DNA from 3 places in the Acetobacterium wieringae genome. Region 2 is predicted to be linked to each of the others. Evidence: riboswitches for the same ligand, from Rfam matches in the RefSeq annotation. Region 2 holds a riboswitch; each other region holds the start of a gene.

Region 1 (9,833 bases), 430 kb from region 2:
CAGCAGGATTACACCCGCCAGCTGATTGCGGCCATGCCCCGGATAAAAAGGTGAGACATGAACAGGATTTTAGCAGTCAGCAATTTAAAAAAAACCTATACCAAAGGAAAAACCACCATTTGTGCGGTTGATGAGATTAGCTTCCATGTCGAAAAAGGCGAATGTCTGGCCCTGGTGGGCGAAAGCGGCAGCGGTAAAAGCACGGTTGCCAAGCTGATCACCGGACTGGAATCGTTGGATGGCGGTGAGATTGTTCTGGATGGCAAAACACTTAAAAACCCTAAGGGAAAAGAACTGAAACGGCTTTACCATCTGGTTCAGATGGTCTTTCAGATGCCGGTGGATTCCTTTAATCCCCGGATTCGGCTGGGGGAAAGTGTCATGGAAGGGCTGATCAATCAGGGTATGGGGCGTCGGGAGGCTAAAAATAAAGCCATTGACTATCTGGAAATCTGCGGCCTTGGCCCGGAATTTGTTAGCCGTTATCCCAGTGAGGTCAGCGGTGGCGAGTGTCAGCGGGCCTCAATTGCCCGGGCACTTGCCCGGCAACCCCAACTGCTCATCTGTGATGAAGCGACCAGCGCCCTGGATGTAACCGTCCAGTCTCAGATTATGGCACTCCTAACACAATTGCGAAAAGATCAGGGGATGTCGCAACTGATGATCTGTCATGATCTGGCCCTGGTGCAGCAATGCTGCGACCGGGTGCTGGTAATGCATCAGGGGCGGGTGGTGGAAGCCGGTACCCCGGATGAGGTGATTGCCAATCCCCGGGAAGCCTATACAAAAAAACTGATCGATTCGATTCTGTAAAATATGAAAGGGCATCTCCCCTTGGGTGGTGTCCTTTTTCTATATCTGTTATAATGGGTTAAACAGATATAGAAAATGAGGTGAACGGAGATGCATAAACATCAGGAAGAATGGAATGATGCCGGACATGATAGTAGCCACGGCGGAGATCACCATCATCATCATGAACATACCCAAACCAAATCCGTGTTGAATCGCCTTTCCCGGGCTGCGGGTCATCTTGAATCGGTGAAAAAAATGGTCGAATCGGGAAGAGACTGTACCGAGGTGCTGATCCAGTTGTCGGCGGTGAAGTCAGCCATTAATAACGTCGGTAAAATAATTTTACAGGATCATATTGAGCATTGTATCGTTGATGCGGTGGAAAATAACGACGAAAAGGCTTTGGAAGAACTCAGAAAAGCAATTGACCGCTTTATGAAATAATGGCTGTGGCTAAAAACCGGGTAAAACGCGACTGGCATGGAACGATATTCCAAAACAGAATATCATTTCCACAAAAGAGACTTGCATAGGTGGTTTAAGCATGTTAAAATGGCAAACAGAAACAATGAAAGACACCTGATTGTGGCATTGTTTCTGTTTTTTAGTGTTTTTTAAAACACCGACAACGAATTAAATATTAATAAAACAGGTGCCGGCAGTAACGAAGGGTTACAGGCCGGTGAAAAGGGAAGAGGGGTGAAAGTCCCCCGCGGTCCCGCCGCTGTAAAAGAAGAGTTCCTCCAGGAATGCCACCAGAAATGGGAAGGCAGGAGGTAATGTTGACGCTTGAGCCAGAAGACCTGCCTGCTTTAATTACTCAGACTCTACGTGCGATAGAGGAGGTGTTTTTTTTTGCAGGCTTTTTGCGACCTCGCTATCTTTTTGGAGATGGTGAGGTTTTTTTATGGAAAAAAGCATCAATATTGCCACAGTGAAGTCTTACATTGTGATAGAGCGGGGTTTCTTTACCAGAATGTGCAATGGTAAAAGCCGAGCAAATCAAATAAATAAGTATTTTTTGAGGAGAAAAAGAAAATGAAATTAAAAAAGGGTTTAGCGGTGGTAATGACTGCCGTGTTGTGTGCCGGAATGTTTGCCGGTTGCTCAGGAGCGTCCGCTAAAAGTGATGTGTCGACTAAAGAAGCGTTAAATTATGCCTGCACCAAGGATATTCGGGATATCAACCCGCATTTGTACTCGGGTGAAATGTCAGCCCAGAACATGGTGTTTGAAGGCCTGACCAAGAATGAAGGCGGAGAAGTGAAGCCAGCTCTGGCTGAAAGCTGGGAAATTTCAGCAGATGGACTGGAATACACCTTTCATTTAAGAAAAGGGGTCACCTTTACCGATGGTGCGCCGTTTAATGCTGCCGCAGTCAAGCTGAACATGGATGCCATTCTTGGTAATGCGGAACGCCATTCCTGGCTGGACATGGTTAATGAGATTAAAGAAAATGTGGTGGTCGATGACCACACCTTCAAACTGGTCTTAAAGCATCCCTACTATCCAACCCTGGTGGAGTTGGGACTGACACGACCCTTCCGCTTTATTTCGCCCAACTGTTTTGTCAATGGCACCACCAAAGAAGGGGTTAGCGGCTATATCGGGACCGGCCCCTGGGTCTTATCGGAGCATGTCGACAATCAGTATGCCACCTTTACGCAGAATGAAACTTATTGGGGTGACAAAACTAAAATTAAAACCATTAACTGGAAGGTCATGCCAGATTCCCAGACGATCCTGTTAGCTTTGCAAAACGGCGAGGTCGATTTACTTTTCGGAGCCGATGGTGATCAGGTTGATCTAGATTCCTATAAGAAGTTGGAAGATGAAGGAGCCTACAAAACCTATATAAGTGAGCCGGTCGCTTCACGAGCGATTCTTATCAATAGTAATTCACCGATTACCAAAGATATTAAAGTTCGAGAAGCCATTGAATATGCCGTAAACAAGGAAAACATCATTCAGGGAATTTTAAATAACTCGGAGGATCAGGCCGATACGCTACTGTCTAAAGATGTTCCCTACTGTGATATCGATTTTAAAACCATCGCCTATAATCAGGAAAAAGCCCAACAGCTGCTCGATGAAGCCGGTTGGAAACCAGGAAGTGATGGGGTTCGGGAAAAGGATGGTCAGAAATGTGAGATTACCCTTTCCTATAATTCCAAGAACGCCCAGGAAGGTACCATTGCCACCTCCATTCAGGCCGATCTGGCAGCCGTAGGCATCAAGATGAATATTCTTGGGGAAGAAAAACAGGCCTTCCTGGATCGTCAGAAAACCGGGGATTTTGATCTGCAGTATTCGCTATCCTGGGGAACCCCTTATGATCCCCAATCCTATGTTTCATCATGGCGAATTCCCGCTCATGGAGATTATCAGGCTCAGGTTGGTCTGGAAAAAAAGCAGTGGCTGGATGAAACCATCACGAAGATTATGATCGAATCAGACGACAGCAAGCGGGCCGACATGTATAAAGAGGTACTGACCTATATTAATGATCAGTATGTCTATGTCCCGATTTCCTATTCAAAAACCAAGGCAGTGGGAATCAAGGGACTTGAAGGGGTAAGCTTTAACGATTCGCAATATGAAATCCCCTTCGAAAAAATGTACTTTTCCAATTAATCACCAATTTTGATTATCGAAAACAAAAGGGAGTAAGACCATGAAGCAATACTTCGTCAAAAGGCTCCTGTGGATGATTCCGATTTTGATCGGAATCTCCTTTTTTGCCTTTATACTGATTAATTTAAGCCCCAGTGATCCCGCTGAGGTGGCAATCCGGGTCAATGAGATCACCCCAACGGCTGAAAATGTCGCCCAGATGCGGGAGCAACTCGGTCTCGATGATCCCTTCTTAACCCGCTACGCTACCTGGCTGGGCAATGCCCTACAGGGTGATTTTGGTCACAGTTATGTCAATAATAAACCGGTAGCACAGGAAATTGCCAAGGCTCTGCCGCCAACGCTCTATCTGGCTGGGGTATCCTTATTGATCATTGTGGTTGTTTCAGTGGGGGTTGGGGTTTTATGTGCGGTAAAGGAAGATAGCCTTAGAGATAAGGCCTTACGGGGGATTGTCTTTGTGGGAACCGCTATCCCCGGTTTTTGGGCCGGGATACTCCTGATGTGGCTATTTGCCGTTAAGCTCAAGTGGTTGCCAACCAGCGGGATGACGGCTCCCGGTGCTGTCATTTTACCGGCAGTAACCCTGGCGCTGGGGTATATTTCCACCTATGTCCGGCTGATCCGCAACACTATGATTCAGAACAAGCGGGAAAATTATGTGCTGTATGGCCGGGTTCGGGGTCTATCAGAGAAGACCATCACCCGGCATGTTTTTAAAAACTCACTGCAAACTTCGCTAACCGCTTTGGGGATGTCAATTCCGAAGTTGATTGCTGGAACCGTGGTGATTGAAAATATTTTTGCCTGGCCGGGTATCGGTAGGCTTTGTGTGACCGCTATTTTTAATCGGGACTTTCCGATGATTCAAGCCTATGTCCTGATTATGGCGGTGTTGTTTGTTTTTTGTAATTTACTGGTCGATATGGGATCGGTCTGGATTGATCCCCGCAGAAGGGAGGCCTGAGATGGTCGGTTTTTTTAAACGTTTCCGTAAAGATAGCCTGGCAATGTCTGTCAGCTTTTTTCTGGGGACGGTGATTCTGCTAGCTGTTCTGGCACCCCTGGTTGCGCCCTATGATCCGACTGCCCAGAACATTATCAATAAATTTCAGGGGCCGTCGCTGGCTCATTGGTTTGGAACCGATCAACTGGGTCGGGACGTCTTTTCCCGGATTTTATATGGTGGCCGGGTCACCATTCTGGTCTCGCTCATGACCATGGCGGTAACGATTTTAATCGGCACGGTGCTGGGGGTGCTTGCCGGTTATTTCCGGGGCCGGCTTGATGATGTGATAATGCGGATTTGTGATATCATGCTGTCTTTTCCCAGTGAGGTGCTGATTCTGGCCATTGTGGGAATCCTCGGAACCGGAATCGCCAATATTGTTCTGGCCACGGTGATTGCCAAATGGGCCTGGTATGTGCGGATGATCCGGGCAATCATCATTCAGTTTATGGATAGTAACTATATCCGATTTGCCAAGGTATCCGGCTGTTCAACCGGACACATCATCAGAAAACATCTGTTGGTTGGAGCGCTGGGGGAGATTGCGGTGCTGGCGACACTGGATACCGCAGGAACAATTCTCAATATATCAGCCCTGTCCTTTCTGGGACTGGGGGTGCAGCCGCCCACCGCCGAGTGGGGGATGATGCTCAACGAAGCCAAAAATGTGATGACCACCAATCCTGGCCAGATGCTGGCGCCGGGCGTGGCGATTTTTATGGTGGTGGCAGCCTTTAATTTTTGGGTGACAGTATTCAGGAAGCGATGAATCCCAAGATCGACAAGGTCTTTAAAACCAGGCGATCATTGTTTGGGGCGATGTTTGGGCGCAAAAAGGCGGTGATCGAATGAGTGTAATTCTTGAGGTGAATAATTTGCGGGTAACTGATTCGCGGGATCAGGATGAAATCATTCATGATATCAGTTTTTCAGTGGCCAAAAACTCTTGTCTGGGAATTGTCGGGGAAAGTGGCAGTGGTAAATCGATGATCACCCGGGCCCTGTTGGGAATCACCAACCCCTGGTTAAAACACCAGGGAAAGGCCGTTTTTAAAACGTCCGGTGAAGCCATTGATTTGCTCAGACAAAACGAAGATACCCTGCGGGAAATCCGCGGAAAACAGATTGCCATGATTCTCCAGGATGCCATGTCGGCCTTTGATCCGATCACCAGAATCGGCGATCAGATGGCCGAAACCTTTGTCGAGAATAAGGGGCTAACAAAAAAGCAGAGTATGAACCTGGCGAAAGAGGCCCTGGCGGTGATGAATATTCGGGAACCGGATCAGGTAATAAAAAAGTATTCCCACCAATTATCCGGCGGGATGCTGCAGCGTTGCATGATTGCCACCGCCCTGGCAATGGAGCCGGAGTTGATTATTGCCGATGAGCCGACCACCGCCCTGGATTCGATTAATCAGGGACAGGTTGTGGAGGAGTTTTTAATCATCCGCCAGAAAATTGGCACCGCCCTGATTTTTATTTCCCATGATCTGGGGGTGGTTAAGCATCTTTCCGATCAACTACTGGTGATGAAAGATGGGGTAGCGGTGGAATATGGCGACGCTGTTGACATTTTTAAAAATCCCCGGCATGCTTACACCCGATATCTGATTGATACCCGACTGGAATTGACACACGCTTTTCAGCGGGCGATGAAAAAAGGAGACCACCATGGCTAATCTGCTGGAAATAAAGGATTTGGAAAAAAGCTATCTGCAGGTAGGAACAAATTTTAAGGGAGCCCGGAATAAAATCCTCAATGGTGTTAATTTAAGCATCACTGCTGGCTCCTGTGTTGGCCTGATTGGTGAAAGCGGCAGTGGCAAAAGCACCCTGGCCCGGCTGGTGATGGGGCTGGAAAAGCCGGAGAAAGGCAGTATTTTATTTGAAGGGCTGCCAGTCAGACAGTGGCTTAAAAATAATAAGGGAAAAATGTCGGTGGTATTCCAGGATTATACCGCTTCGGTCAATCCCCGCTACACCGTAACAGAAACTATTGCTGAACCGCTTTGTGCCAGTGGTGCAGAAAAAGATTTGGATTGGCACATTGAGCAACTGCTGGTGAGGGTAGGGCTGGAGCCAGAGGTCAAAAACCGTTACCCCCATGAACTCAGCGGTGGGCAGCTGCAACGGGTCTGTATTGCCCGAGCCATTGCCACGAAACCCCGCTTTATTGTGCTGGATGAAGCCATCAGTTCACTGGATGTATCGGTTCAGGCCCAGATTTTAAAGCTGCTTCATCAACTGCGGGTAGAGATGAACATCACCTATCTCTTTGTGGCCCACGATCTGCAGGCGGTGGCCCATCTTTGTGATAAGATTGCTTTTTTGTATCAGGGGCAAATTGTCGAAGAAGTAGAAAGTGGGGAATTGGCCCGGGTCAACAATCACTATGCCAGAGCTTTGCTGGCATCGGTTATTCCGTTTGAGGTTTAGATAAAACCGGAACGCCTGCGTAAAAAATAGCATTAAAAAGGCGTTCCGGTTTATATATTGACAAAAGCAGGGATATTGTTGTAAAATAACACTGTTAAAAGGGAGTAGTTGTTATACAAAGTCAACATACTGGTGACGATGGTCGCCTGGCTTTGTAGCCGATTCCGGTAACGAGACTTTTAGCATAGTCCATTTTGTGGTGGGTTATGCTAGGAGTCTTTTTATTTTGGGATGCTTTCAAATTACAAAACAGGAAGGAATACAAATGTACACAGGATTTATTGCTTTTTTAGTAGCGGTAGGAGCCGTGGTGCTGGCTGAAATGGGAGATAAAACCCAGTTGTTGGCGATGGCCTTTGCTACCAAGTATCAGGCCGGGAAGGTGATGCTCGGAGTCTTTATTGCCACCGTCTTTAACCACGCCCTGGCGGTAGCCGTGGGAAACTATATCACCCGCTTTGATGGTGCCCAGATCTGGATTCAGGGGATTGCGTCATTGTCCTTTATCTTTTTTGGACTCTGGACGATTCGGGGGGATAAACTGGATGGCGAAGAGAACCGGACCACCCGCTTTGGTCCGGTGATTACCGTGGCGGTGGCTTTCTTTATCGCCGAAATGGGCGATAAAACTCAGCTGGCAACCATTGCCCTGGCCACCAAATTTCCCGAAAATGCTCTTGGCGTGTTGATCGGAACCACCACCGGAATGCTGATTGCCGATGCCATCGGGATTATCATCGGGGTGGTACTCTGTAAAAAAATACCCGAGCGGACGGTCAAACTGGTATCCGCCGGAGCTTTTATGTTGTTTGGTTTTATTGGTACCTATCAGGTGGCCACCCAGCAGTTGCAGTTGGCGATGACAACCGTGCTGCTGTTGATGTTGGCCTTGCTTATTCTAACAGCCGGGGCATCCTATTATCTGATTAAAAAGGAAAAGGAAGCAGGGCATTCGGATACGTATCCGTCATGTCCAGTGGATCAGACAAAAAAACGATCAGACGACAAATAAAAAGCAGGTAAGACTGTAGCGGTCTTACCTGCTTTTTATTATTGTTGAATGACATAAGCGCAAATACCCGGGGCTAAAGCCAACACAATTATTTTTATTGAAGTCCCAGACCGGCGACAATCTCATCAATACCGGTGAGAATATAGTTGGGACGGTAGGGGAATTGCTTAACCGTGTCCCGGGTTGACACGCCACTAAGGACCAGGAAGGTCGTCAAACCCGATTCAATACCAGCAATAATATCGGTATCCATCCGGTCACCGATAATCAGGGCATCATCACTGTGAACGCCCAGCCGTTTGATACCGGTACGCATCATCAGTGGATTGGGTTTACCGACGTAGTAGGCTTCTTTACCGGTGGCCAGTTCAATCGGTGCCACCAAGGCCCGACAGGCTGGTACAATGCCTTCTTCGGTGGGGCCAGTTAAGTCCGGATTGGTGGCGATCAGTTTGGCACCTTTCTGAATCAATTTGACTGCCCGCATCACGGATTCGTAATTATAAGAGCGGGTTTCGCCGAAAACGACATAGTCCGGATCGACATCATTCATGGTAATTTCGACGTCGTAAAGGGCATTAACCAGACCCGGTTCACCAATGACATAGGCCGAACAGCCGGGGGACTGATCTTTTAAGAATTTGGCAGTGGCCAGAGCACTGGTATAAAAATGGCTTTCATCAATTTCCAGACCCAGTCGAGCCAGTTTTTCTTTTAGTTCAATGGGTGAACGTTCGCTGGAATTTGTTAAAAAGAGGAAGTTCTTATCTTCAGCATAAAGCCAGTTGACAAACTCCTTGACTCCCGGCAACAGTCTGTTACCATGGTAGATGACACCATCCATATCGCAAATAAAGCCTTTTTTATCTTTAATTAATGCTAATAACTCTTCATTCATTTTATTACCTCCGATTAATTTTCACTTATTTACAATATTATACCCCAACAAAACCGGGTTCGTCTTAAAAATTTGGCAATTTTATGTAAAAAACTGAAAATATATGTAAAAAGATCATTAAAAATAAGCATGGCAAAATTTTTTCGTCTTCGCATAGGTATTTGCACGATCAGCTGTGATAAACTGCAATAAAAGAAAAATACGATGCCAGGAAGGCGAGGGGATAAAAAATGGAGACAATCTTAAATAATTATGATGATATGCGGGTGATGCGAATGATTAAAAAACAGTTGATCTCTTGTGAGTCAAACCTGGAACTGCTCCGTAAAGAGTATGAGGAAAAAGACGATCAGCTGTTAGCCCTGGGAATTAAGAAAGAAGTGACCAATCGTCCGGTTGACGAAGCAGAAGTAGCGGAATTAACAGTTCGGCTGGAAGCTTTAAAAAAAGAAATTCAGGAAATTGAAGAAGATAAGAGTAAAATGGCGGCCTACAACGCCTATACCCGTCGTTAGACAAAAACGGTTAAAAGCAGATCTTGACTTTAGTGGGCTGATGTAATAAAATCAAAACAGAATAAATAAAGCACAAAATGGGGTACACCACCGAAAGGGTGTAATCGCATTTTGTGCTTTTTTTGCGTCTGAAACAGCAAAGGAGGAAGTGAGATGCGTGTCAATGGAAAAGAAATGACCCTGGTTAACAATCAGAGTCTGTTACAGTTTTTAGAAATCAATGGATTTGATGTGGCTACTCTGGCTGTCGCCAGAAATGGTGAAATCGTTCCGAAATCGAGCTATGATGCGGTGCTGCTTTGTGAAACGGATACCCTGGAAGTGGTACGTTTCGTTGGCGGTGGGTGATGGTAAGTAGCCGACTAAAGATCACCATGAACGAACAGGGCTTAAAAAACAAGAAATAAAAAACAAAAGGAGAAAAGATGACAGATCAATTAGTAATTGGCGGACACACGTTTAATTCCCGGTTTATCCTGGGATCAGGAAAGTTTTCACTGGAAATTGTCAAGGCGGTGGTTGAAAACGGCG
Region 2 (9,833 bases):
CGGTGGAAATATATCTCCCCCGGTAGCTTTTCCAGACCGTTTAGATTTGTAATGTTGCCGTGGCCAAAGGGCAGATCAGAAATCAGAATCAGGTCGCTCTTAGCCATAACGGCCAGGTTTTTAACCTGTTTTTCACTGCTGATGACCGTAAAGGGGCTTTCTTCAATCATCGGAATCCCCAGTACATCACAGATAGTCCAATCATCGCTGCCCTGGTTGACCACCCCGGCGGTGAGCTGATGACCCATGGCTTCGAGTTCTTCAAGCACCTGGGACGCCCTGTTGCCGCCGCAAATCACATGAATCCGCAAGCTGCGGTAGTCCTCCGATTCTTTAATCACCCGCAGGGGAATAATTTCCGGTTTTCCAAACAGCTTGTTCTCCTTGATAAACATTTTCATCTCATAGACTTTTTTAAGGTTTTCTTCGGTGATCACATCTTTGGGGATGCCATCGACAATCGCCTTGCCGTCTTTCATTAAAATCAGGCGGTTACAGTAACGGGCCGCCAGATTAATATCATGCAGCACGGCCACCACCGTCATCGATTTTTTCAGATTGAGATCGCGAATCAGCTCCATCACTTCAATCTGGTGGTGGATATCGAGGGCCGAGGTCGGTTCATCCAACAGAATAATGTCCGGTTCCTGGGCAATCGCCCGGGCAATAATCACCCGTTGTTTTTCCCCGCCGCTGAGATTATTGTAGAGCCGTTTTCTAAACGGGAGGGTCTTGGTAGCCCGCATCGCCTCCGTCACAATGTGGTAGTCATTCTGACTTTCCCTGGTCCGATAACTTAAGTAGGGGTTTCGTCCCATCAGAACAATATCCTCAACGGTAAAATCATAGTCGATATCAAAGGACTGGGGTACCACTGCAATCATCTGGGCCCGTTCCCGTTGGCTATAGCTGGTATTGTCCTTTTCTTCCAGGGTGATGACCCCGGATTTCACCGGCAACAGACCAGACAAACATTTGAGCAGAGTCGACTTCCCGGTGCCGTTAGGACCGATCAGGCCGACAAACTCACCCTGGCAGATGGTGGCGTTAAAGCCCTGCAGGATGTCTTTTTCACCATAGCCGGAGACCACATCCTTAAAATCCAGCATGACTTTTGGCATTAATCGTTCCATCTCAGGCACCTCCCTGCTTGCGTTTTCTAAGCAGATAGACAAAGAAAGGCCCGCCAAAGGCGGCGGTGATAATCCCAACGGGAATTTCCTGCCCGGCCACCGTTCGGGCCAGGGTATCGCAAAGAATCAGAAACGCCCCGCCAAAGAGCAATGAGAATGGAATGAGTACCCGGTGTTTGGGCCCGGTTACCAACCGCACAATATGTGGCACCACCAGTCCCACAAAGCCGATGATCCCAGTTACCGAAACCACCGCCGCCGTCAGCAGGGACGAGGTAATCAGAATTTTCTTTTTTAACCGTTCGGTATCGACGCCCAGCTGGGTGGCGGTTTCCTCGCCCAGGAGCATGATATCGAGCTCCCGCACTGAAGTCAGCATGATCATCCCGCCAATCAGCACATAGGGCAGGACTGTTAAAACCTGATCCCAGCCCTTGCCGTTTAAACTACCCATGATCCAGAACATAATCTGGGTCATCTCTTCCTGATTAAAAATCATCAGTAGATACATAATCGCACTGATGGTTTGACCAATGGCAATCCCGCTGAGCAGCAGTGTCGCCACCGGTACCTTGCGCCCAACCCGGGAAATATTATAAACCACCAGAATCGTGGTAAAGGAACCAACAAAGGCTAAAATCGCCGTACCATTCATTCCGAACAAACTGCTGGAAAAATTCATGACAATACCAATCGTCGCCCCCAGCGCCGCCCCGGAGGACACTCCTAAAATATAGGGGTCGGCCATAGGGTTTTTAAAAATGCCCTGGTAGGCGGCGCCACAGATAGCCAGCACTCCACCGGTAATAAAGGCCAAAATAATCCGGGGCAGACGGACATTCCAGATAATCGCAATGGCCCCGTCACTGATATTTTCCATCCCAAGATCGATATGAAAAATCTGATCCAATAGAATTTTATTGGCATCCCAAAAAGAAATCGATGCCACCCCCAATAAGGTACAGACGTAAATGATGATGATGCACATGGCAATGGACAGGATGATGCCATATTTCTTGACGGTATTCTTCATGTATTCTCCCACTAATCGTTTTGTCTGTTCACCCCCTGAGTCTCTCTACTTAAGAAAACCAGGGGGCGAACAGCCTTCGCCCCATCAGACAAACTTATTTGGTAAATATTTCCGGATAAATGCTTTCGGCAATTAAGGCCATCCCCTCAATAATTCGGGGACCGGGCCGCTGAATCATATCACTTTCCGGGGTCAGGTATTCAAAGTAGATCAGTTGATCATTAATGATCGCATTGATCTTATCAAAACCAGCGGTGGCTTTAACATCCTCCGGTTTGGTATAAAGCGAAATATAAACATCCGGATTATCAGCAATGATTTCTTCGGTGCTGAGCTGCGGCCATTGTTCTGCTCCATCAGCGGCAATATTGACGGCGTTCAAATCGGTCAGCATCGAATCCAAAGTGGACCCGGGACCAGCGGTATAGAATTTTCCGATATCAAAGAAAACTGACTTTTGGGTTTTGGCAGTCTTCGCCTTTTCGATTAACGCTTCTCGGTCAGCTTGCATTTTTTTAACTATTTCAGTCGCTTTGTCGTTGGCATTGGTGACCTCGCCAGCCTGAACAATATTGGCCAGGACGCCGTCAATATTGGCAGCATTAAAGGTAATTACCTTGGCGCCAGTGGCTTCCAACTGTTGTTTGATATCATCGGAGACAAAATCCGAGGCCACCACAATATCCGGTGCCAACTCAATAATTTTTTCCAGGGTTGGTGCGTTAAAACTACCAATATCGGTCACGGCTAAAGCGGCTTCGGGGTAATCACAGTATTTGGTCCGTCCGACGACCTTGTCCCCCTGATCCAGGGCAAACAGGATTTCGGTTGTTGCCGGAGACAATGAGACGATCTTCTGGGGTTCTTTTTCAATGGTCACTGAATTACCGGCATTATCGGTTACCGTGACCGGGTAAGTAGTCGAGCCGCTTTTTGTTTCGACGCCTGATTCATCCGCTGTCGTTTTGCCTGGCTGACAGCCGGTAAAGGATACCATTAAAGCAATCACAGCAAGAATCACCAACCAATTTCGCATGCTTTTCTTTTTCATTTTCGTCCTTCTTTTTCTTTATTTTTTTGCATTTTTTTTGCAAAAATAAATCCAGCTTCCTGTGGAGGCTGGATACTAAACAAACGGTTTAATCCTGTTCTTCCCACCGAAGAATATCAATGATTATGAGTGTCCTGACTTATGCGTATTCTTGATTCTCACTTCCCATCCTTAAAGACAGTGGCACAAAAATCTCGTTGGCAATTACAGTAGCGGGGGCTGTAGAGGTCTTCCACCTCTTTCCTCATCACTTCTTTATTTATATTAGTGGCAGTGTATCATAGAATCGGCAACTTTTCAATTGATTATTTTTGCGGTGGTTTTTCATCATTTATGGCCAGACTCTCAAGCACCGCCCGGGCAAAATCAAGCGGTTCCTTTTCCCGCCAGTCTTCATTGGCCAGCACCTCGTAGGAAATGGTCGTAATCGTTGGCACGGTCAGAATTTCGGCCATTACCTGATCTAAGGGAATGCTGCCTTCGCCGGGAATCCAGTGACGGTCAGCCTTAAAATCATTGTCGGACAGGTGCAGGGCCTTAAGCCGGTCTTTATGCTTTTTTAGAATCCGGCCGCAGTTCTGTTCTTCCAGAAAATCGTGGGAGCTGTCATAGCACATCCCAAAGCGGGGGGCATTAATCTGATCGAGCAGATAACAAAGCAGATGCTGGCGGGAAACATTTTCCACCGCCAGATCGACATCGTATTTTTCGGCGGCATCAGCCAGCTCGGAGAAGAAGGCCAGGCCTTTATCGAGATCCGGCTCAAATTCATCGAGATCATTGGTGTGCATCACCATCGCCGGGATTTCAAAAGCCTGGCAATCTTTGAGATAATCTTTGAACATCTGCAGCTTGGGTTTTATCTCCATCCGGGAGGCGGTCCAGATGTCGCTGTAGCCGATAAAGGGGGCATGGATATTGGTGATCCCCAAACCGTTTTTTCGAACCAACTCCGGGAATTCTTCTTTTTTTAAGGCCCAGGGCTCAAACTCATCCTCCCAGGAAATCATCACCTCATCAAAACCGGCATCGGCAATGATTTTGATGCGGTCTTCAAATTTCATAAAATAGCCAAACCAGGAAAACATACTATACTTCATAATGGCCTCGCATTCTCAAATAAATTTAGTTTTTTTGCTGATATTTACCCATGCCCTTCAAATTGCCACTCTGGTCATCTTTTAAAAACTGCGCTATAATATCTCTAATACTAAAATTGGAGCGTATTCATGAAAAAATATTACAAAGGCATTCTGATCGGCATTGGCTTTATCGCCTTATCCGCCATTCTTTACTATTCGCATTTTTTGATTTTCAAGGATTCCCATCATATCTTTTTGTATCTGCTGGGCGACATTGCCTTTTTACCGATTGAAGTCTTGCTGGTTTCGGTAATTTTTCATAAGGTCATTGAAGATAAAGACAAAAAAGAACGGCTCAAAAAAGTCAACATGGTGCTCAGTGTTTTCTTCTCTGAGGCTGGTGTCGAACTGATGCAGTTCTTTTCCCGGGAAGATCAACACCTCCCAGATTTTCGCGAATTTCTGCTGATCAAACCGCAGTGGGATAACCGGGATTATAAAAACGCCCTGAAGAATCTGAAGGGGATTCGCTATCATCTGAGTTTTTCCGGGCCCTGCCTTACGAATCTCAGCGAATTTTTAACGTCGCACCGGGAGCTTTTTTTAAAACTGCTGGAAAACCCGTTTCTGGTTGAGCATGAAACCTTTACCGACCTGATCATGTCACTTTCTCATGCTGAGCAGGAACTGTCCAGCCGCAAAAACCTGCTAACGCTCAATGACAATGATTACCGCCACCTGATGACCGATATTGAACGGGCCTACCAACTGCTGCTGGTGGAATGGCTGCTGTATATGAACCACCAGCGCAAGTCCTATCCGTTTTTGTACTCTTTTTCGATCCGAACCAATCCCTTTGATCCCCAGGCCGAAGTCGAAATTCAATAACCAACGTTCTTCTCAACCTTTAGGGTTATCGCTCAACTACCGTACCGACCAATTGTTAATCTGTTGTTCGCCGCGGAATCGGACAGGCGATGCCATGTCCGCTCCGATGCGTACAACATGATGTAACAATTGTCGGTACTGGGTTATCTTGAGACAACAAATAGCTTTTTGATCTTACTCGCTGATCGTCTCCACCGACTCGATGGTGTATTTCTGTTTGCTGAAAACCAGCTCCATCAGCATCGACAAGTATTTGATGATCACCGCCAGAATCACAAAGACGCCGAAAAAGCCAAAGACAATCACCAGCATCATCGAGGTATAGCCGGACACCACGTCTTCGGTAACATAGCTGACCAGGGTATAGATGCCAATGCCAAAGGTGGCTACCATCATAAAGACCGCTGCCAGCAGGGTCATCTTATAGGCCACATTGGTAAACAGAATCAGCGAATCGGCGGCCATTTCTTTGCGTTGATAGCGGGTTTCCTTATCGTAGCCCTTGGTGCAGGAGCGGTCATTGTCGTACTCGATGGTGTCGATCTTCAGGCCGCAGTTGGCGTAAACCGCCTTACGGTAGGGAATCGTCTTGCTCATCGAATGGACCCGGTTAATCGCCCGGCGCGACAACACCCGAAAGTTTTCGGTTCGCAGGGGATGGGGGCTGCGGGAATACCGGTTAAAGACCGCATAAAAAAGTCGCGAGGTCTTGCGGTACCCATTTTTTCGGGGCGGCATTGACGATATCAAAACCGGTCAGGCTGTGGTAATAGACATCCATCATCAGCTCGGCATCATAATCCATCACCATGTTATCAAATTCAAAGACGAAATCCCCAATCGACAGATCAATCCCGGCATTCATGGCCAGCTCAACGCCCTGATAAAAGCTCATGTTGACGACGTTGATGACGGTACCTTTGATGCTTTTGCCAATCTCCCGGATCACTGCCAGGCTGTTGTCATCCGAAGCGTCATTGACGCAGATGATCTGGTAGTTTTCAAAATTGGCACTTAAAACCGCATTGATTTTTTCCAGAAAATCCCGGATTCGCTCTTCATCATTATAAATATAGATCACCGCCGAAACAAAGTTCTTTTCTTTGTCCCGAACGGTCACCTTCTGTTCTTGCTGTCTAGTCATTTTTTAGTACCTCATCCAAATCGTAAACCGTGTTTATTTTTCCCGATAATACCGAGACAAAGGTTGGCTTTTCGCTGACCTTGCGGATCACCGTCGGCCGGGAGTCGTCCACCTCGGAAGCCTTTAAGATCGGCTTCATTGAATAGAGTGAGCCCTCGTAGCTAAAACCGTACTCGGCCTTTAGATATTTCTCAGCCATATTGGACATGTAGGGCCAGGCGGATTGGGGCTTTGCGACGCAATCGTTGCAATTGCCCAGCTGTTCGGGACTGCAATATCCCCAGCTCTTTGTTTGACAGTTAAACTGCGGCAGGCTGTCAAAGGACGAAACATGGGGGGTAAAGGTGACTGAAGTCAGGGAATGATAGCCGCTTTTGCCAAAGGGCATTACCGAAAAAAAAGGCCCGTCCATCACCGTAATGCCGACCTCCTGGAGTTTGTCCTGGGGTTTACAGAGAATGATTTCACAGAGCTCATACTTAATTTTAAAGGGCTCATAACCGGCCAGACTAAGAATCTGATTGGTGGAACCATAGGTGGCGTTAAGCAGGAAGCCCGTTTCTAAAGCGGCACCGCTTTCCAGCGTCAGGACGTAGCTGTCTGGCCCCTTATCAATCTGCTGCAGTCGAACGCCATAGTTGATTTCAACATTTTTCATTCCGGTCAGCGCATCGACAAAAAACTGCCCCAGAATCCCGGCGTCATAGGTATATTCCTTGGTCAGGTAGGCGCCGTCACAAAGGCCCTTTTTAAAATACTTGTCGGGCATTAATTCTTCACAGGGAATCTCGGCGGCCTGACAGAATTGGACAAACTGTTCCCGGTTGGTCCAGCTGAAGCTGTCGCTGGTGGCGTAAACCTGATCAAAGGCACTGTGAATGCAGAAATCATAATCCTTGATAAAACGGTTGAAATAATGGGCTGATTTGATGGCCGTGGCATAAGACCGGGGATAATGATAGCCCATGTGAACCCGGGCCTGGTTGATGTAGGTGGCCCGCTGAAAGGGGGATTTTTCCCATTCCAGCACCAGCACCCGCTCGCCCCGCTCGCCACAGAGCTTGGCGGCATAAAGACCGTAAAGCCCGGCGCCGATAATGATCTTGTCCCATTTGCTTTTGTTTGCGGTCATCTTATTGCTCCAATGCCTTGGGCACAAAAGCATTGATGGCAGCCACTACCGTATCAATCTCAGCGTCGGTCATCCCATAAAAAAGCGGCAGCGATAAAACCTCGTCGGCCAGTTTTTCGGTAATCGGCAGACTGCCCGGGCCGATCTTTAAATACGCATAGGCTTCCGACAGATGGGGTGGGATCGGGTAGTGAATAATACTGCCAATGCCCTGTGTTTCCAGATAATCTTTCAGCTCATCCCGATAGGGCGTGGTCACGACAAACTGATGCCAGACTGTGGTAGCCTGGACCCGCAGCTTTGGCAGCGCAATTACAGGGTTGTTCATTTTGTTAAGATAGGTCATGCAAACCCGGTTGCGGTCGGCATTAAGCGCGTCCAGATAACGAAGCTTAACGTTTAGCAGCCCGGCCTGAAGTTCATCGAGCCGGGAATTGGTGCCGACCACCTTATTATAATAGCGCTTCTCACTGCCGTAAAACCGATACATCCGAAAGGCCTGATCCAGTTCCGGGCTGTTGGTGGTAATCGCCCCACCATCACCAAATGCGCCAAGATTTTTGGATGGATAAAAACTGAAACAGCCGATATCCCCAAAAGAACCGGTCATCTGACCCTGATAGGTGGCGCCATGGCTCTGGGCGCAATCTTCTACCAGATAAAGGTTATGCTTTTTGGCAATCGCCACGATCTTATCCATTTCGCAGCAGGTGCCGTAAAGGTGCACCACCAGAATGGCTTTGGTCTTGTCGGTAATTCTTTCTTCGATTTTGTCCGCATCGATGCTATGAAAGGCGTCCGGCTCGACAAAAACCGGGGTGGCATCGTTAATGGTAATGCCCATGACGCTGGCAATATAGGTATTGGCCTGAACAATGACCTCATCACCGGCGCCAATGCCCAAGACCCGAAACGACAGCCACAGGGCATCTAAACAGTTGCCCAGGCCAACGCAGTAACTGGTGCCGATATAGCTGGCAAAATCTTTTTCAAAGCGGTCCACCTCATCCCCGAGAATGTAGCTGCCGCTTCTTAAGATTTCCAGGGCTTTGTTTTCATATTCTTGCTGATGTTCTTCAAAATGACGTAGTAAATTGTTTGCTGGTACCTTCATCTTAACTCCTTGCTGTCAGCCTTTTGTTCGATCTTCTTTGATAAACTCTGACTTTAAAAATTTGATCTGCTTAAGATAGGATACCACAGTTTTAACAACCTTTACCTTAGTATCGTAATCATCTTTCCAGATTACCGGAATATCATAAACGGCGATGCCCTGGCGCTCAGCCCGCAACAGCAGCTCCACGCAATAAAACCAGCCATTGTCCTGGCTGGAAGCGGCAATTAACTGATCAAAGGTGTCTTTGCGGTAAAAATCAAAACCACAGAGGGCATCGGTAAACTTATTTTTAAACACCACATGCAAGAGGCTATTAAGCCCCCGGGAGGTCAATTCTCTTGATAGCTTGCGGCCCGTCACGGCCGAATTTTTCATCAGCCGCGACCCCTTAATAATTTTTACATCGGGCTGGTTTTCAAAAATATCCTTTACCTGTCTGAGATGTTCGATATCGGTGGACAGGTCAATGTCCATATAGCCGATCACTTCGCAGCTGTTATCTGCCGCACCGGTTCGCAGGGCTACACCGACCCCTTTTTCTGGGGTTCTTAGATATTCGACTTCTTTATACTTTTCACACAAGCGGCGGCTGATGGCTTCGGTGGCATCGGTGGAGCCATTATCGATGATGGTCAGCTGATAATCAAACAGTTTGTTTTTTTTAAGGAATATCAGGGTTTTTAAAATCCCTTTTTCGAGGCGCCGTTCTTCATCGAGAACGGGAAATAATATATTTACTTTCATGCGTCATCCTTTTGCTTTTTATTCGTTCAGCTTGGGAATATTTAGATCATAAGGCGGATAGACCACTCCTTTTTCGGTGATGATGGCCGTGACATTCTGGTGGGGGGTGACATCAAAGGCCGGGTTTTCCATATTGACCCCGTCGGGTGCCACCTGAACCCCGCCAATATGGCTGATTTCCCGGCAATCCCGTTGTTCGATGACAATTTCATCGCCGGACTGCATCGCAAAATCAATGGTCGAGGTCGGTGCGGCCACATACATTGGGATGCCATGGGCCTTGGCCAGTACCGACACCGAATAGGTACCGATTTTATTGGCGACATCGCCATTTAGCGCAATCCGATCGGCGCCGACAATGACGCCGTCAATTTTGCCCAGCTTCATCATCCAGCCAGCCATGTTGTCGGTGATCAACGTTACCGGAATGCCATCGGCGTGGAGCTCATAGGCCGTCAGCCGGGCACCCTGTAAAAACGGCCGGGTTTCATCGGCATAGACAGAAATAT
Region 3 (9,833 bases), 1.4 Mb from region 2:
TTAAAGATTAAGCAGGTTTTGCAAAAATTAATATGAGCGCTCAACGGTTTTTGCAAACCCTTAATATATAGTAAAACAAGAGGAGGAACTATGAACACACGTTTAAACATTAGAGAAAAAAGATTTGTTGCCGTGGTAGCAGCCATTGCCCTGGTTTTCGGATTTACCCCGGTGGCCAGTGCCATGCACATTATGGAAGGGTATCTGCCCGTTGGTTTCAGTATCGCCTGGGGGGGAATCTGCATTCCCTTTTTAATTGCCGGTTATCTGTCAATTAAGAAAACCCTCAAGGAAAATCCTAAAACCATCACCCTGCTGGCCATGGCCGGTGCCTATGTATTTGTGTTGTCATCGTTAAAAATTCCATCTGTTACCGGCAGCTGTTCCCATATGACCGGAACCGGGCTGGGAGCAATTCTCTTTGGACCGGCAGCAGTTAGCATTCTGGGCATCATTGTTCTGTTATTTCAGGCCATTTTACTGGCCCATGGCGGTTTGACGACGCTGGGAGCCAATACCTTTTCAATGGCGATTGCCGGACCATTTGTAACCTATGGTATTTTCATTCTTTGTAAAAAAATAAAGATCAATCGCCATGTCGGGGTTTTTCTGGCAGCGGCAATTGGGGATTTGTTTACTTACTGTATCACCGCTTTCCAGTTGGCCTTGGCCTATCCCTCTGAAAGCGGCGGAGTTGCGGCCTCAATGGTAAAATTTCTGGCAGTATTTGCACCAACTCAGCTGCCGTTGGCGATTATTGAAGGGATTCTGACCGTGGTCATCATTATCGGCCTGGAAACCTATGCGCAACCAGAACTTAATGATTTGGGATATCTTACCGGAGGTGTAAAATAATGACAGCAACAAGAAAAACGGTAATTGGTCTTTTAGTATTGGTGGTATTGATTGCTCTGGTGCCCCTGTTTATCCTGCAGGATGCGGAATTTGGCGGATCGGATGATGCCGGTAGTGGGGTGGTTTCAGAGATTACCGGAACCGAATATGAACCCTGGTTTACCCCTATTTTTGAAACGGCCATTAATGGTGAAATCCCCGGCGAAGTGGAAAGCTTGTTTTTCTGCATCCAAACCGGTATCGGTGTCGGTATTATTGCTTTTGTGATGGGTCGCTTTGTTGAACGCAAGAAGCAGGAAGAAGGCAAGACCGGCAAGAAAAAAACGAAATAGGTTCAGTTTAGCGGCAGATCCTTTTAAGAAACGAAAAATTAAATTAGGTTTTATTTGCGTGCGTCTATAAAAAAGCGCGTTATTTTCACAATGAAATTAACGCGCTTTTTTAAACGATATCAAGAAATCAGTGTCTTTGAATCGTTTGTGTTCAGGCAGAAAATACTATTTGGCTGGTCAAATAGGGATTTTGTCTGCCTGGGGTAATATCAGTGGGTAGCTTTATCATTCAAGTGATTGTGTGCTTTCTCACTTAGATTTCAAAAGTGACATATTTCTGAATAACCGCTTTAAGCTCAGTGATCCCTTCACCGGTGAGGGCACTGACCGGATGAATCTTATCCGGATGGATACCTGCATAAGTCAGGTAACGACGACTGCGTTTCAGATCGCTATGCCTGTGGTCGATCTTGGTGATGACCCCGATCACCGGGATGTTGTAGGTACAGACAAAATTGGGCGGAACCGAGTTTTGATGATCGGTACTGGAATTAATCAGGACGATCAGTCCGGCATCACAGGTCACATTGATGGCCTGGGGTCGAAAACAGGGTAGTTCAACAAATTCGCCGGGAGTGTCAATAAAATGGTCAGAATAACTGACCTGCTGAGTTTTGCCATAAGTGATCAATTCATTGGTCAGCCGTTGGAATAAGGTGGTTTTGCCACTGCCAATCCGACCGATCAGAGCGATGCGGTTTTTATTATTTGCCATAAAAATCCTCCGTTAGGCTGATTGGACAAAACGTGCTTCCCGGCCGATGCAGGCATCGATGGGGCAGGTTTGACACTCGCAGTAATCCAATAAATCTTCAAAAAGAATGCCGGAAGAACTGTAAAGCGGGCGCATGGTGCTGTATTTGGTTATTTCCATACCGATGCTTTTGGTGGTGTTACCAAAGGTATTGAAGATAATCTGATTGGCCTCAATCGACCAGTCCGGGAGTAGTCCGGGATTGACCATTCCGATTTTATCAAAGCTTTGCTCCAGCTGGATCGTATTTTTCAGATATCGCATTGCGGAAGTCATAACGGGAAGTTTAAGCGAATTTACCAGATATTTTTCGGTCTGAATGAGGTTGGTTGGCATGTCGCCGATGGTCAACAGGTACAAAAACACCTTTTGGTTGTCCGACAAGAGATGTTTCAGGATCTTACTTTTATATACGTGGTCGCCGATCAGAATCGTGTTGCCGGTGGTTGTTTTGACCGGACATTCTTTTAGAATGGCCCGGGGTTTAAACCGTTGGCTTAAAATATTCGCAGCATAGCTGTACTCTTCATAGGCAGAGGAATCCGCCTCAAGGGGCTTCTTTCCCAGTAATTTTTCAATATCTGTTCCAATGGGAATCTTTTTGATAACAACGTCTTTCATTTTTTTCCTCTTTTCTTGAGTGTTCAGTTTTTTCATTTCTGCAAAAATAAAAAAACCTTTTCAAAAAAAGGTTTACAAATGCGGGACTATTTCGGTGACGTCATCAATTAAAGGAGAACGTCATTTCGTTTTCTGCTCACATTTTGCAGCCTTCTTTGAAGCTTCAAACAGATGATGCGTTTACAAAAATATCCTGACTTGGAGGGACTTTCTGCACCCAGCCTTCTCGGTTTTCCCAATGACTGAATACGTCCATATTCTCCTTACAGTAGCAAAGAAACTGTCGCAGATTTTCACCGCGTTCCTTTTGTAAATGCTTTTCTATGCCAATAATAAACTAAAAATGGGTGTTAATCAAGTCTATTATTGTTTTTTTCAAGATGAAGGTAAAGATCCTTGGATTAGAGACAATAACTGAATTTAAAGCTTATTTGCAAATCATGAGAATTCCTTACCGGAAATTAAAAGAGTTTTGAAAAAATGGTAACGGATCGATAACAAAGGAAATGTTTTGTTTGCGAATATCCCTAATATCCTGGGATCAGCTACGCTAAAACACAGAAACGGAATTGCTATCCGCTTCTGTGTTTTGAATTGAGATTCGTCTAGTCAACCATAACCATAACCGATGTTGCTTTGATGACCGCAGTTGCATCACCGCCGACGACTAATCCAAGATCTTTGATTGCCGCCATGGAAATTGTTGCTGAAATAATGTTGCCATTTCCAATATCAATTTTCACGATCCCGCTCACCGCACCATCTTCAATTGCAACAATTTTTCCTTTCAACTGGTTTCTTGCACTTAATTTCATTTTGACACCCCCTTTCCCACAAGGTATTAAATACTACCTTTTTAATTTTACCCATTTTAAGCTAGACAAAACAGTGTTAAACAGCGAAGTGAATTTAACCGAAATGATTTCTTGACATAAAAGAAGGGTATACAATATAATAACATTCATAACAAAACAAAACAATACTAAGCGAATCAAAAGGAGAAGTTGAGTGAAACGTAGAGGAAAATGGTTAGCGATTTTATTGGTAATGGGAACACTACTCGGTTTGGTGTCGGGTTGTGGCAGCAATTCAAGTCAGGCCGAAGAAAAGGCTGATACGACAAAAAGCCTTGATGGTCAAACACTGTTTGTATACTGCGGAGCCGGGATGACCAAACCCTTTGGTGAGATTGCCGATCAGTTTAAAGCAGAAACCGGTTGTGATATCCAGGTGGTTTATGCCAACGCCGCTCAAAGCCAGAATCAGATTCAGACAACTGGCGAAGGTGATTTGTTTATTGCTGGCTCGGCTGATGAGCTCAAACCGGTTCAGGATAAGGTGAGCGAAAGCATCGATCTGGTTAAACACATTCCGGTGTTAGCGGTAAAAAGCGGCAATCCGCTTGGCATCACTGGCTTAAACGACTTAACCGGGGCCGGGGTCGAAGTCGTATTGGGGGATGGTGAAGCGACACCGATTGGTAAGATCGCCAATAAAGCCTTAACCGACCTGGGCATTTTAAACAATGTGAACGTCGTTGCCCGGGCTGCAACAGCCCCGGAAATAGCCAACGCCCTGTCGGTGGACGAATGCAATGCAATTATTGTCTGGAAAGAAAATGTGCCAGCCAATGCTGAAATTGTCAATACCCCAGACCTCAATGCGTATGTAAAAACAGTTCCGGCAGCTAAATTAAGCAGCAGTGCCAATACAGAAGCGCTGGCGGCGTTTATGACCTATCTGGATTCGGATCCGGTCAAGACGATTTGGGAAAAAAACGGTTACGAAGTACTCAACTAGACTGTTGGTATGAGAGGGAAAATATCAACCTTTGATTTTTTTGAAATCCTGACCATTATTATTACCTTTATTGTCATTATCTTTACGACGGCGTTGATATTGGCAATTGTACTTAAAGGGATCCCTTATTTAGGGGCCGCGTTTTATTCAGAGGAAGTACGGTTCTCCATCAGGCTAAGCTTATATACAGCCAGTATTGCGACGCTTATTTGTATGTTGCTGGCGATACCGACTGCTTATGCATTAACCCGGACCGTATTTCCATTTAAAAGGGCATGTCAAATGATAATTGAACTGCCGCTGTCGATGCCCTATCTCGTTTTAGGACTCAGTCTATTGATTATTTTCTCCTCGGATTTTGGAAAAGCTTTAAAAGAACTGGGGTTTAAAGTCGTGTTTGATAAAAACGGGATTATTATCGCCCAGACAGTTGTCAATTTACCGTTTGCCATTCGTTTTATTCGTACGGCATTTGAAGAAGTTGATGAGCGGCTGGAATTTATCTCCGGTAGTCTGGGAGCGACAAAGTGGGAGCGATTTATCACCATTACCCTGCCCCTCGCCCGAAATGGTATTCTTTCAACGATTATTCTGACATGGTCGAGAGCCTTAGGCGAGTTTGGCGCGACCCTGATGCTAGTCGGTGCGACGCGGATGAAAACCGAAACATTGACGACATCGATATATTTGAATCTGGCGACTGGTGATACCGGAGCCTCAATGGCTTCGGCGACAGTGATTCTGATCATTTCGCTGCTGTCTTTGTTTCTGACGAATTGGATCGGTCGAAAAAATAAGCAAGAAAGCCGGATGAAGGATGTGAATAGATGGTAAATGCAATGGTTGAAATTAACAATTACTCCGTCCAACTGGGAAAATTCAAGTTGAATCAGATCAACTTAAACATCGGTGAGAAAGAGATCTTTGCGGTTTTAGGCAGAACCGGGTCGGGTAAGACCGTTTTGCTTGAATCGGTCGCAGGATTTTACCGGAAATTTTCCGGAAAAGTAATGATTCAGGGGATCCCCGTCATCGATGTACCGCTGGAAAAGCGAAATATCGGATTTGTCTATCAGGACTTTGGTTTGTTTCCCCATATGACTGTTTTTGATAATATTACCTATGGCTTAAAAATCCGCAAGATAGACAAAGGCGTTCAAAAAGAAAGAGTCGATAAAATGGCGGAAATATTATCCATCGGCCATATTCTAAAACAATATCCCGGAACCTTAAGTGGTGGCGAACGACAGCGAACAGCACTGGCCCGGGCTTTGATTTTAAACCCGCAGCTGCTTTTGATGGATGAACCCTTTTCATCTCTGGATCCGGCAACTAAAGAAAACATGTATGATCAGATTAATAAAATTCATGACATTTTCGGGTGTACGATTCTATTTGTGACCCACGATTTCAATGAAGCCCAGCGCATGGCCAACCGAATCGGCATTATGGTCAATGGCGAATTAAAAGCTATCAGAAAAAGTACCGACTTATTCGAGCGGTGTCAGGATGAAGAAATCAATCAGTTTCTGGGTAGCAATTATGAAAGGAGCGTGCACGAATGAAAGAGCAAGTGTTTGCGGTAGACGGAATTATGTGCCCCAAATGTGTCAAGAAAATTACGGAAGTATTACTACAACAGGATGGTATCAGTCAGGTTGAGGTCAGCGATGATTATCAGTCCGTTACAATTCTATTTGACGAGCAGCGGATCATCAACGATACTATCAAAGACAGCATCGAAACAATCGAAGGCAAAGCATTCAAAATAATCACCTGAAACGGAGGAAAAAAGATGTCATTTATATCAATCAACGAGATTGACCAGTTAATTAATGAGGACGTTCCCTATATTGATTTGACCAGCTGGGTTTTGGGGGTCAGGGAACAGCCGGGAAAAATTGCTTATTTTACCCGGGAAGATGCGGTTGTCTGTGGCACCGAAGAAGTCAGTTCGGTCTTTGAGCGATTACATATCAAAACAGAATCGATGGTGGCTTCAGGGCAGAAAGTCAGTGCCGGTGACGAACTGATTACCGGCACGGGACGGGCCGAAGATTTACATAAAGCCTGGAAGGTGGGTCAGAATATTCTTGATAATTGTTCGGGAATTGCCACCAAAACCCGAAAAATGGTGGATATGGCCAAGAGTGTCAGTCCGAACACAGCGATCTTGACAACCCGGAAGGGATTTCCCGGAACCAAGGCATTGGCGATCAAGTCGATTATGTCCGGCGGGGCCATGCCCCATCGGTTGGGTTTATCGGAAACGATTCTTATTTTTAAACAGCATCTGAATTTTATTGGCGGGTTTGATGGTCTGCTAAAAAAAATGCCGGAGCTCAAAGCGGAATGCTGTGAAAAGAAAATTATTGTCGAAGCCACCACTTTGTCCCAGGCAATTGATCTTTGCCAGGCCGGGGTAGATGGAATCCAGTTTGATAAGCTGACGGTCGAAGATCTGAGCGCAGCGGTTAAGCAGTTGCGCAGTGAATTTCCTGGCGTTGTGTTGCTGGCAGCGGGCGGCATCAATGAGACGAATATTTCCGCTTATGCCAGCACCCAGGTCAATGGTATTGTGACAACCTGTCTCTACAGTGCCAAACCCATTGACGTTGGAGTTAGAATTAATCAATAGCATCATTTCAGGATACAAGCGTGGTGACTTGTATCTTTTTTTGTTAAGTGATCAATACGGGATGGACTTCGATTTAATCAATTCCATTATTGACATATGCTATTTATAGCATATAATATTGTATAGCAGGATCAATTCAGTTACGCAATGCAAAAAATAAGGAAAGAGCGGGGGAAATGAAGATGGAAGAAAATAAGAGTCAATTGGTCAATGATTATGCAATCGAGAATTTCAAGAGTGGCTTAAATTGCGCAGAAAGTGTTTACGATGCCTTACTTCGTGCGGGGGTTCTGGATGTTCCCCGGGAAACGATTGCGATGTGTACCGGTTTTGGTGGTGGCATCGGCCTTGTCGGTGAAACCTGTGGCGCTTTGTCAGCTGCCGTGATGGCAAACAGTGCGGTTTATGGGCGCAAGGATCCCTGGAGCATCGATGCTGAGATACGTGGCCCGGAAGTCGGACAAAAATATTACCGACGTTATAACAATCTGGTTGGCGAGTTCTGCAAAGCCAATGGTGGGGCAACCTGTCGTGGAATCTGTGAGCCGTTTGAAGATTGGAATGGAAAAGACCGTCGGCTTCACTGTATGAAAATGGTAGGAACAACCGCTCAATTAGCGTACAAATATCTGCAAATTCCGCAAAACGAAGCCTTCGAGCTGCCATATGGCGAAAAAATGAGTGATAACAACAAAAAATGAGAGCTGGAAAAAGGAGGGTGGCGTAAAAATGTATTTAGCAATGGCGATGGACGGTAACACGCTGGAAAGCAAGGTTTCACAGCAGTTTGAGACGGGGAAGTATTTATTGGTGGTCGATACCACGAATTTAAGTGTGAGTGCAATTGAAAACTGCCATGATTTTTCGGCAGAAAGCTTGGCGCAAAAAGTAATTGACCTAAATTGCGAAGGGATCATCACCGGAGCAATCAGTGATCCGCAGGCCTTTGAGATCCTGGCTGATGCCTGTATTACCCGTTTTCTGGGGTCTGGCAAGACGGGCATGGAAGCCCTTGGTTTAATGAAGAAACGTGACCTAAAGCTCATCAGAAACATTGAAGGTACCGATGGTTGTGGTGGCGATCATGACCATCACCATTAAACAATAGCTTATCACAGAAAAAACCCTAAAATATAGGGTTTTTTCTGCATATAAGGATGCTTTAATTACTGTCTTTAAAGCCGGATTTCGAGTAATCCGGTCAGCGGATCGCTTATTCGAAATCCGCACCGCAAAAAGATGGGGCTCTAAAATAATCAGGCTTCCCAAACAACAAAATAGACCCCATCCGCTCGCTTTTGCCCCTTGGCCAGCTCGAGATGTCGCAGGACGGACATATTGGTGCTGATTTCATCCGGCGTTAAGCCAAATTTTTCGACGCATTGCGGCATGGTTACACCACCGCAATCTTTCATAAATAAGTAGAGATTCTTTTGCAGATCGGTTAATCCGTCAATGCCGGTCTGGCCGGAGTTTTTGCGATCGAGTTTGGCACTGTGAACGGCACTGGGGTCGCAGGTCTGAGTCACCTTATGTTGACCCATGGCACAATCATCACAAAAAATTTTTCCTTTGACTTCATAAACATCATCGTCTTCAAGACTAATTCCACAACTAAAACATGTTTGCATAGCTACTCTCCCTGGCATTTCTAAATATTCTGGTTATTGTAACATACTGATCAAAATAAAAATAATTTTAATCGACAGCCTGATTAATTACATATCATATCATTTTTGCGGCGGGCTTGCTATAGCGTTGAATAATTTTATCATGATGAGAAATCACGGCGATAGTTATTGACATATGTTTATTATAGCCTATAATACTTATAAAAAGCGGAATACAGCGTTGATCGAAGATCAGTGTTAAGGCGAGAAAGGAAAAATTTGAAATGGAAAAAGAGAATCAACAAGCCGAGTTGATAGGGGCAAAATCACATCAAAATTTAAATACAAGACATCGCAAGTTGGCAAAGGATTTATTCCGACAAGGATATAATTGTTCACAAGCTGTCTTTCTGGCGTTTAGCGATGAGTGTGGCCTGGACTTTAAAACGGCCGCCAGGCTTAGCTCATCCTTCGGTGCGGGAATGGGAAGACTTAGAGAGGTATGCGGTGCAGTGACCGGGATGTTTATGGTGGCAGGTTTGCTTTACGGCTACAGCGATCCCCAGGATCAGTCCGGAAAAACCGCCCATTATCAGCGAATTCAGGAGCTAGCCAAACAATTTGAGGACAAAAACCAGTCGATCATCTGCCGGGAATTACTGGGACTGGGAGCAGGCAAGGATAGTCCGGTTCCGGAGCAGCGAACCGCAGTATACTATCAAAATCGGCCCTGTGAAGCGTTGGTGGAGAATGCAGCAGCGATAATGGCAGCATATATTGAAGGACAAAAATTGCACCAACAGGAATGACACCACTTACTTAGGTTAGCAAAATCGGGAAGCTTAAGGCGAGTAATTAAATTCAAATAGTTATTGACATATGTTTTTAAAGAGGTATAATCATAAGTGATAAAAACATATGTCAATAATAAAAAAGGAGAATTTAATGAAAATAGCAATACCTGCAGATGAAAAAGTTCTGGCGAGCGAAGTATGCATGTCTTTCGGAAGAGCTCCCTATTTTTACATTTATGAGACCACGACAAAAATGGGTGATTTCATTGAAAATGCTGCCGCCAGAAGTCCTGGCGGGGCGGGGGTTAAAGCGGCCCAGATCGTTGTCGATAGCCACGCTGATATCTTAATCACTCCACGATGTGGTGAAAACGCCGCTGAGGTTTTTAAAGCGACGAAACTGGAAATTTATAAAAGCACGCTGGGCTC

What was found. Region 2 has a riboswitch for cobalamin ahead of CHL1_RS02150 (ABC transporter substrate-binding protein). Riboswitches for the same ligand answer to the same signal wherever they lie in the genome.
Region 1: linked by a shared signal. The riboswitch ahead of nikA (nickel ABC transporter substrate-binding protein) and the one ahead of CHL1_RS02150 (ABC transporter substrate-binding protein) in region 2 are both predicted to bind cobalamin.
Region 3: linked by a shared signal. The riboswitch ahead of CHL1_RS13735 (hypothetical protein) and the one ahead of CHL1_RS02150 (ABC transporter substrate-binding protein) in region 2 are both predicted to bind cobalamin.

Annotation. Positions count from the first base shown of each region.
Region 1 covers NZ_CP097897.1:17,818-27,650, forward strand. Annotated here, with positions in the region: gene CHL1_RS00080 (ABC transporter ATP-binding protein) at 1-54, shown strand, start outside; gene CHL1_RS00085 (ABC transporter ATP-binding protein) at 58-813, shown strand; gene CHL1_RS00090 (metal-sensing transcriptional repressor) at 904-1,239, shown strand; cobalamin riboswitch at 1,429-1,620, shown strand; gene CHL1_RS00095 (hypothetical protein) at 1,578-1,733, shown strand; gene nikA (nickel ABC transporter substrate-binding protein) at 1,834-3,429, shown strand; gene opp1B (nickel/cobalt ABC transporter permease) at 3,470-4,396, shown strand; gene opp1C (nickel/cobalt ABC transporter permease) at 4,398-5,207, shown strand; gene CHL1_RS00115 (ABC transporter ATP-binding protein) at 5,287-6,120, shown strand; gene CHL1_RS00120 (ABC transporter ATP-binding protein) at 6,113-6,877, shown strand; gene CHL1_RS00125 (TMEM165/GDT1 family protein) at 7,143-7,889, shown strand; gene CHL1_RS00130 (HAD-IIA family hydrolase) at 7,984-8,787, opposite strand; gene CHL1_RS00135 (hypothetical protein) at 9,018-9,302, shown strand; gene thiS (sulfur carrier protein ThiS) at 9,456-9,650, shown strand; gene CHL1_RS00145 (thiazole synthase) at 9,728-9,833, shown strand, end outside.
Region 2 covers NZ_CP097897.1:445,154-454,986, reverse strand. Annotated here, with positions in the region: gene CHL1_RS02160 (heme ABC transporter ATP-binding protein) at 1-1,133, opposite strand, end outside; gene CHL1_RS02155 (FecCD family ABC transporter permease) at 1,135-2,166, opposite strand; gene CHL1_RS02150 (ABC transporter substrate-binding protein) at 2,261-3,217, opposite strand; cobalamin riboswitch at 3,325-3,517, opposite strand; gene CHL1_RS02145 (sugar phosphate isomerase/epimerase family protein) at 3,523-4,317, opposite strand; gene CHL1_RS02140 (hypothetical protein) at 4,447-5,187, shown strand; gene CHL1_RS02135 (glycosyltransferase family protein) at 5,362-5,925, opposite strand; gene CHL1_RS02130 (glycosyltransferase) at 5,867-6,331, opposite strand; gene CHL1_RS02125 (NAD(P)/FAD-dependent oxidoreductase) at 6,324-7,463, opposite strand; gene CHL1_RS02120 (DegT/DnrJ/EryC1/StrS family aminotransferase) at 7,465-8,577, opposite strand; gene CHL1_RS02115 (glycosyltransferase) at 8,593-9,324, opposite strand; gene mtnA (S-methyl-5-thioribose-1-phosphate isomerase) at 9,343-9,833, opposite strand, start outside.
Region 3 covers NZ_CP097897.1:2,790,965-2,800,797, reverse strand. Annotated here, with positions in the region: gene CHL1_RS13750 (energy-coupling factor ABC transporter permease) at 91-855, shown strand; gene CHL1_RS13745 (energy-coupling factor ABC transporter substrate-binding protein) at 855-1,187, shown strand; gene CHL1_RS13740 (EutP/PduV family microcompartment system protein) at 1,441-1,902, opposite strand; gene CHL1_RS13735 (hypothetical protein) at 1,915-2,562, opposite strand; cobalamin riboswitch at 2,734-2,908, opposite strand; gene CHL1_RS13730 (TOBE domain-containing protein) at 3,168-3,377, opposite strand; gene CHL1_RS13725 (substrate-binding domain-containing protein) at 3,571-4,362, shown strand; gene CHL1_RS13720 (ABC transporter permease) at 4,372-5,196, shown strand; gene CHL1_RS13715 (ATP-binding cassette domain-containing protein) at 5,190-5,927, shown strand; gene CHL1_RS13710 (heavy-metal-associated domain-containing protein) at 5,924-6,142, shown strand; gene modD (ModD protein) at 6,158-7,000, shown strand; gene CHL1_RS13700 (C-GCAxxG-C-C family protein) at 7,183-7,701, shown strand; gene CHL1_RS13695 (NifB/NifX family molybdenum-iron cluster-binding protein) at 7,730-8,101, shown strand; gene CHL1_RS13690 (LIM domain-containing protein) at 8,257-8,631, opposite strand; gene CHL1_RS13685 (C-GCAxxG-C-C family protein) at 8,895-9,419, shown strand; gene CHL1_RS13680 (NifB/NifX family molybdenum-iron cluster-binding protein) at 9,556-9,833, shown strand, end outside.